2 regions of the Lysinibacillus sp. UBA6686 genome follow, and region 1 is predicted to be linked to the other one. Evidence: riboswitches for the same ligand, from Rfam matches in the RefSeq annotation. Region 1 holds a riboswitch; the other holds the start of a gene.
The links. Region 1 has a riboswitch for thiamine pyrophosphate ahead of thiM (hydroxyethylthiazole kinase). Riboswitches for the same ligand answer to the same signal wherever they lie in the genome.
Positions count from the first base shown of each region.

Region 2: it holds a riboswitch for thiamine pyrophosphate, as region 1 does, so the genes downstream of both, thiT (energy-coupled thiamine transporter ThiT) here and thiM (hydroxyethylthiazole kinase) in region 1, are expected to answer to the same signal.

Region 1 covers NZ_DKJS01000037.1:86,796-90,271, reverse strand. Annotated here, with positions in the region: gene thiD (bifunctional hydroxymethylpyrimidine kinase/phosphomethylpyrimidine kinase) at 1-752, opposite strand, end outside; gene thiM (hydroxyethylthiazole kinase) at 752-1,507, opposite strand; TPP riboswitch at 1,597-1,695, opposite strand; gene mbcS (acyl-CoA synthetase MbcS) at 1,943-3,476, shown strand, end outside.
Region 2 covers NZ_DKJS01000041.1:68,522-71,997, reverse strand. Annotated here, with positions in the region: gene B2R82_RS10535 (hypothetical protein) at 1-86, shown strand, start outside; gene map (type I methionyl aminopeptidase) at 106-861, opposite strand; gene thiT (energy-coupled thiamine transporter ThiT) at 1,061-1,621, opposite strand; TPP riboswitch at 1,740-1,847, opposite strand; gene B2R82_RS10520 (DUF4870 domain-containing protein) at 1,973-2,305, shown strand; gene B2R82_RS10515 (hypothetical protein) at 2,361-2,486, shown strand; gene B2R82_RS10510 (GAF domain-containing protein) at 2,714-3,476, shown strand, end outside.

The DNA.
Region 1 (3,476 bases):
CCATTACCTAGAGCTAAATCATACGTTATTGCTAATTGAATAAATTTTTTTGCTTCGATAATTGCTTCTTTTATAGGAAGACCACTGCCCAAAAAAGCAGTTATGGCTGCTGAAAACGTACAGCCAGTACCATGTGTATTTTTTGATGCAATACGAGGAGTTTGCATAGAAAAAGAATGTCCATCTTTAAAAAATATATAATCAATGGCAAAATTCTTATCTGCTAAATGACCTCCTTTTATAATGACACATTGTACTCCAGTTTGTAGCAAGAGCTTGGCTACTTCTTTTATATCAGCTAAAGTGTTAATTTCTTTGCCAGTAAGCGTTTCGGCCTCTGGAATATTCGGAGTCACAATGGTTGCCACTGGCAGTAGAAGATTAATGATAGCATCAATGGCATCTTGTTGTAATAAGCTTTCTCCGCCCTTTGCAATCATCACAGGATCTACAATAAGTGGAACTTTGGTATTAGCCATTATCTGTGCAATAGTTTGTATAATGGCTGATGAAAATAGCATGCCTGTTTTCATAGCACTAATTGGGAAATCCTCCAATAGTGACTGTAGTTGTTGCTCAACAAAGCTTGCCTCAATGGGCATTACCCCTGATACACCAAGTGTATTTTGTGCGGTCAAAGCTGTAATGACAGAAGTTCCAAACACCTTTAATTCCTGAAAGGTTTTTAAATCAGCCTGTATACCAGCACCGCCGCCACTATCAGATCCAGCAATTGTCGTAACAACCTGCATTATCGTTCACCGTCCTTTGAAAGACGATATAGTTCATTCAATACAGCAATTTGAAAATCACCGATGTATTGTGTAGTAGAACCAGCTTGTTCAGCAATTTTTTTATAACATCTTAGTACATCTACTAATTGGTTATAGGGCTGATTGTCGGATACAAAAGCAGCGCAACAAATGGCACTTAATAAGCAGCCAGTACCGGTGACCTCTGTCATATGAGGATTTCCGCCTGTAATCCATTGTTGGTGATTTCCATCAGTTATGAAATCTTTTTCACCTGTGACAATCACTATACAATGATACAACTGAGCAATTCTTTTTGCTTCATTCTCTAAAGAAATTGAACCTGTTCCACTATCTACACCTTTTTGCTGCCATTTTACGTTGGCAATTGCGGCAAGCTCTCCAATATTGCAGCGAATTACTGCAAATTCAATCTCTTCTAACAGTTGCTTTACGGTTTGTTTTCGGTAGGTCGTGGCTCCAGCGCCAACTGGATCTAACACTACAGGTATGCCAAGTGCATTGGCTTTTTTTCCTGCAAGTATCATGGATTCTTTCGTTTTGTCATTAAGGGTACCAATATTTATCAATAAGCTTGAGGCAATTGCAACCATTTCCTCGACCTCATCATTGCCATCAGCCATAACTGGTGAGGCACCGATTGCTAAAAGCCCGTTTGCTTGAAAATTTGCCACTACATAATTTGTAATGCAATGAATTAGTGGGCTTTTTTTACGGATAGTTTGAAAAACCATTTTAAGTCCTCCTTTGTTGGATGGACGTAAGCGTGCAAAAAAGGCTCTTTTTTGTGCAAAAAATACACGCAAAGAGCCTTTCATCAATGAATTAGATGTGAATTGCTCCCTACGTCAGTATTAACTAACAGGTTCAAAGGGTCAGGTTTTACCTTCTCAACTCCTAATGAGTCCCCCTGCAATCTTGCTTTTAGTTGACCAAAATGTACCATACTTTTCTTTCCTGTTCAATAGATAGTTTTTATCTTCATTAGCAAATGTAGTTCTGTAGCGACAGCTACAATTACACCTAGGCGAAATTGATTGATGAACGTGACTGATGCCATATAGCAAAGTATGATAGTTGTCATGACTTTTCTAAAATAGAGTGCGAACCATTGAAAATGATAAAAATGGAGTTTTATAATGAGTCATAGCATAAGGGAGGCATTTGCCATGAAAAGACAGGATTTAATTGCACCTGAATGGTACAATATTACAGAGGAAATTGAAAAATATGCAAAGGATGCAAACAAGAATGCGCTCATTATTTATGATGAAAATGATGATGTTCAGTTTATTACATACGCACATTTACTGGCAAAGGCAAATCAGGCAGCACATGTTTTTACAAAACAAGGTTTAACAAAAGGTGATGTACTTATCGTGATGGTGCCTAGATCAGTAGAAGCCTATATTGTCTATATTGCTGCTCTAAAAGCTGGTATAACAATTATTCCTAGTTCAGAAATGCTAAGAGCGAAGGATATAGAATATCGTATAAACCACGCTCATGCAAAAGGCATTGTTGCATATGAGCCATATATTGAGCAATTTGATAACGTGAAAAACTTACAGGGCTTGCAGCAATTCGTAATAGGCACTGCTCACGAACCTTGGCAGTCATTACTTCAAAAAATGCAAGAACAACCAACAGACTACATAAGTTCAACGCCAACGAAAAGTTCAGACAAGGCATTTTTAGCTTATACAAGTGGTACAACAGGCAATCCTAAGGCAGCAGTACATACACATAGCTGGGGATTTGCACATTTACGAACAACAGCTCCAAATTGGTTAGGCGTACAGGAAGATGACATTGTTTGGGCTACGGCAGCTCCAGGTTGGCAAAAATGGATTTGGAGTCCATTCCTCGCTACATTAGGAAGTGGTGCAACCGCATTTGTGTACAAAGGCAAATTTAATGCAGCAACATATCTTACACTTCTTGAGAAATTCAATATTAATATTCTGTGCTGTACACCAACTGAATATCGATTTATGGCTGCACTAGAAAATTTACAAGATTTTAATTTAGAAAGTGTTCGTGAAGCCGTCTCAGCAGGAGAACCTCTAAATAGCGATGTAATAAAAGTGTTTGTGGATACTTTCGGTTTACAGGTAAGAGATGGCTATGGGCAAACTGAAAATACATTACTGGTTGGAACAATGGTAGGTATGGAGGCTAGAATTGGCTCAATGGGAAAACCAACTTCAGGAAATAAAGTAGAAATTATAGATGATTTTGGAAATCCTGTTGCAGTTGGAGAAGTAGGTGATATTGCCGTTCATCGTGAAACGCCTGCGTTATTTAAAAAATATTTACATGACCCTGAGCGTACCAGTTTACAATTTAGAGGAGATTGGTATATCACTGGTGATCGAGCATATAAAGATGTAGATGGTTATTTTTGGTTTGAGGGGCGAGGAGATGATGTTATTATTTCATCTGGCTATACAATAGGACCCTTTGAAGTAGAAGACGCTCTCATCAAACATGCTACAGTAAAAGAAGCGGCAGTTGTAGCAAGTCCAGATGAAGTTCGAGGAAATATTGTAAAGGCATTTGTGGTACTTAATGATGGAGAGTTAGGAAATGATAATCTTATTAAACAACTTCAAAATCATGTAAAAGCTTTAACAGCACCATATAAATATCCTCGGGCCATTGAATTTGTAACAGAATTGCCAAAGACTTCTTCAGGCAAAA
Region 2 (3,476 bases), on a different contig from region 1:
TTGTAACAACAGCTGCATTATTTTTATGTGGTGTACTATTAGTCGGTATACTTTTCATAAAAAAGAATCCTGCCCCCCAAAAATAATTGGGTAGCAGGATTTTTATTATGCCTCATCTAATGAAGTTAGAATAATTGGTTTGTCTTTTGTCACAATGATCGAATGTTCAATTTGGGCAACAAGTGATTTATCTGGTGTAACAAATGTCCAGCCATCACCAGCTTCAACAATATGCTCTGCCTTTGCTGAGATAAAAGGCTCAACCGCAAGTACCATGCCCTCTTTCATAATGGTAGAATCCCATGCATCATAATAGTTTAAAATATGATTTGGCTCATCATGTAAGGAACGACCTAAGCCATGACCTGTTAGGTTCATAATCACCGTTAAGTCATTGGCATATGCTTCACGCTCAACTGCTTTTCCAATTTGATTTAATTTTGACCCAGCTTTTACTTTTGTCATTGCGCGATCGAAGGCACTTTTTGCCACACGACATAGTTTTTCTTTATCCTCATAGCCTACACCCACGACAAATGAAATTCCTGTATCTGCAAAGTAGCCATTTAAAGAACCAGAAACATCAATATTAACAATGTCTCCCTCTTGAATTACGCGTTTTCCGGGAATACCGTGAGCTACTTCCTCGTTGACACTGATACATGTATATCCTGGGAAGTCATATTCTCCTTTAGGTCCAGAAATCGCACCTGCCTCAGTAAACATACGACCGGCAATTTCATCGAGTTCAAGTGTTGTTACACCAGGTTTTGTCGCAGCCTTCATTGCTTCACGAATTTCGGCACAAATACGACCGATTTTTTTAAAGGCTTCAATCTCTTCTTGTGTTTTTACAATCATTTATAACGTCCCTTTCATCTAATATCTACACTTTAATATAACATAACTTGTTTGACATAAAACGCTAAACGCTTTAAATATTGTATGCCCTCATAAATTGCAAAGTGCTGAAATGTAACAATATTTCTACAGCGAGTAAAATTTATAATAGCCAAATCTAAATACCAAAAACCCTCCACTACTGTGAAGGGTAGAGTATTTATGATTTTCGTTGCATTAATTGTGGTGCTGCTGTAAATAATAGAACACCGACAATGGCAGTTAAAACTGTTGCTGGTAACATATATGTTCCATTATAAATAATTGAATAAATCCATGCATTTTGATCGCCAGCATACTCTGAGAAAAATACCGCGCCTGCAATAGTATGTGCTGCATAGCGTAAAAAACCTGCCAATACAGTTCCTACAATAATATATAGTGCCATTTTCGTTTTGTTTAGATTATTTGCAGCCTCAAGCACTGGTCGACGAACAATTGCTACCAAGCCGACTACCGTAAAGGCAACGCCATAATCGAGTAAGCCCTGAAGCCAATGTACAATTGTAGGACCAAACATTGTTTGCATAGCACCAATAAGAAAGCCCGTTGTCAGTCCAGGCAAAAGCCCCCAACGGAAGGCTATTAAAATTATTGGTACCATCACTAGACTAACAGAGCCACCTTGTGCCCATACTTTAAAGGAAATCTGATCTAGCACAAGACCAATTGCTGCAAATATCGCAATCTCCACAAGCATTAAAAGTCTTTTTTTGTCCATTTTATTCTCTCCTTTGTTCCGATGTAGGATACAAGAGCAGGAATAGAAATCAAATTACTTTTTGACTCTATCTGGCAAAAAAAAACAATGCCAGGACAGAGCCTCACATCGTACAAGTGTCGGTTTCTATCCACATCCCTACGCAAGTGTTAACTTACAGGTTCAAAGAGTGAAGGCATTACGTGCCTAGTCTCAGCTGACATCATCAGCTCCCCTTGTGGTCGTTACATCTTTTTTATTTGAACAACCTCATTGTACGCAAATACGGATATGATTACAACTCTAATTTCACAATATTTTTTGAAACTTTGCTGTTTTTCATGCGTAAATATTAAAAAAGGAGGTACAACTATGGAGAACCAAAAAATTTTATCTGCCTTTAGTTATCTTAGCGTCTTTTTCGCACCCTTTATTGTGCCGTTAATTGTTTACTTTGTTTCTAAAGATAGTGATGTAAAAAGACACTCTATTCGAGCACTTATTTCGCATTTAATCCCAGTTGTATTTGGTATCATCTTCTTTGCTGTTTTTGTCTTCTCAACTATATCCTTTAACACTTTTGACCCAGGATCAGGTAGTAATACATTTATAATCGTTTGGTTTGCATCATTTGCCATTTACTTACTCGTCTCATTAGGGATTGTTATTTGGAATATCGTGCAAGCTGTTCGTGTTATTCGTTAATGTTTCATTTCTAACATAAAAAGGTAGAACTAATAGTAAAAGGAGCTGTTATTTTATGAAAGTATCTAAAGTTGTCAAAACCGCCGTAAAATTAGCACCTATCATTATACCCATTGTAAAAAAAGTAATTGCCGCGAAGAAAGGAGCCCCTTATTCTTCCAAAGACAGCTATAAAAAATAATACCCCTAAACTCATTTTAAGGTAAATATCTAAATTAAAAATCTGCTCTCTTTTACTGGTAAGCGTCATTCCAATCCCTTAGGATTTGAAACGCTTACTTTTTTATGGCAGATTTTTTTATGCCTCAAATAACTGCATTCTTATACTTGGTATAGCAGATTTATATTAAAATAGGGTTTAGCACTACAGATGAGGGGTTGTTTAAAATAAATAGCGAAAAACAATTAATGAGCTTGGTTAATGCAGCACAGGTTCTAACTTCAACACTCGATATTAACCAAGTATTAGAAAAACTGATGAGTGAGGTGCTCCATGTAATTGAAGGTGCTGATGCAGGGGTATTGTTTATGTTGAATACAGAAACTAATCGTCTTGTTGCCAAGCATGCCATTGGCTATGACCTGGCTTATTTAAAAAAGATTCACCTTGCCTCAAATGAAGGGATGACTGGAAAGGTATTTTCCCAAAAACAAGCATTTAGATTCCACTCTAGCAGCGATGTTACAGAAAGCATGGCGGATTTATTTCCACAGTATGAAGAAAACTATACAAAAGCAGTTGGTGATTTTACTTACCCCAAAAGTGCTGTTTGTGCTCCACTTCTTGATAAAAGTAACTCATGCATAGGGGTATTAACAATCGTCAATTTTTCAGGAGACACACAGTTTGAAAATAGCGATTTAACGATGTTACAAGCATTTGCAAACCAATCCTCTATTGCGATAGAAAATGCAAAATTATTTACTCAAAACGAACGCTCAAAGCGCATTTATAATGCTTTAACACGGGTTTCCTTAACACGGGGTCGACTAAGCGATATGATTGATACGCTTGCATCATTACTTGGCCAGTCTGTAGCTATTATGACAGATTTTTACGATTTACTTATCGCATCTTCGCCTACAGCTAAGTTTGCTACTGACATTTTAAAAGAACAAAAATCAATGCATCTTGATAAAGTTGTACAGCAATGTGAACGACATCAAGTAT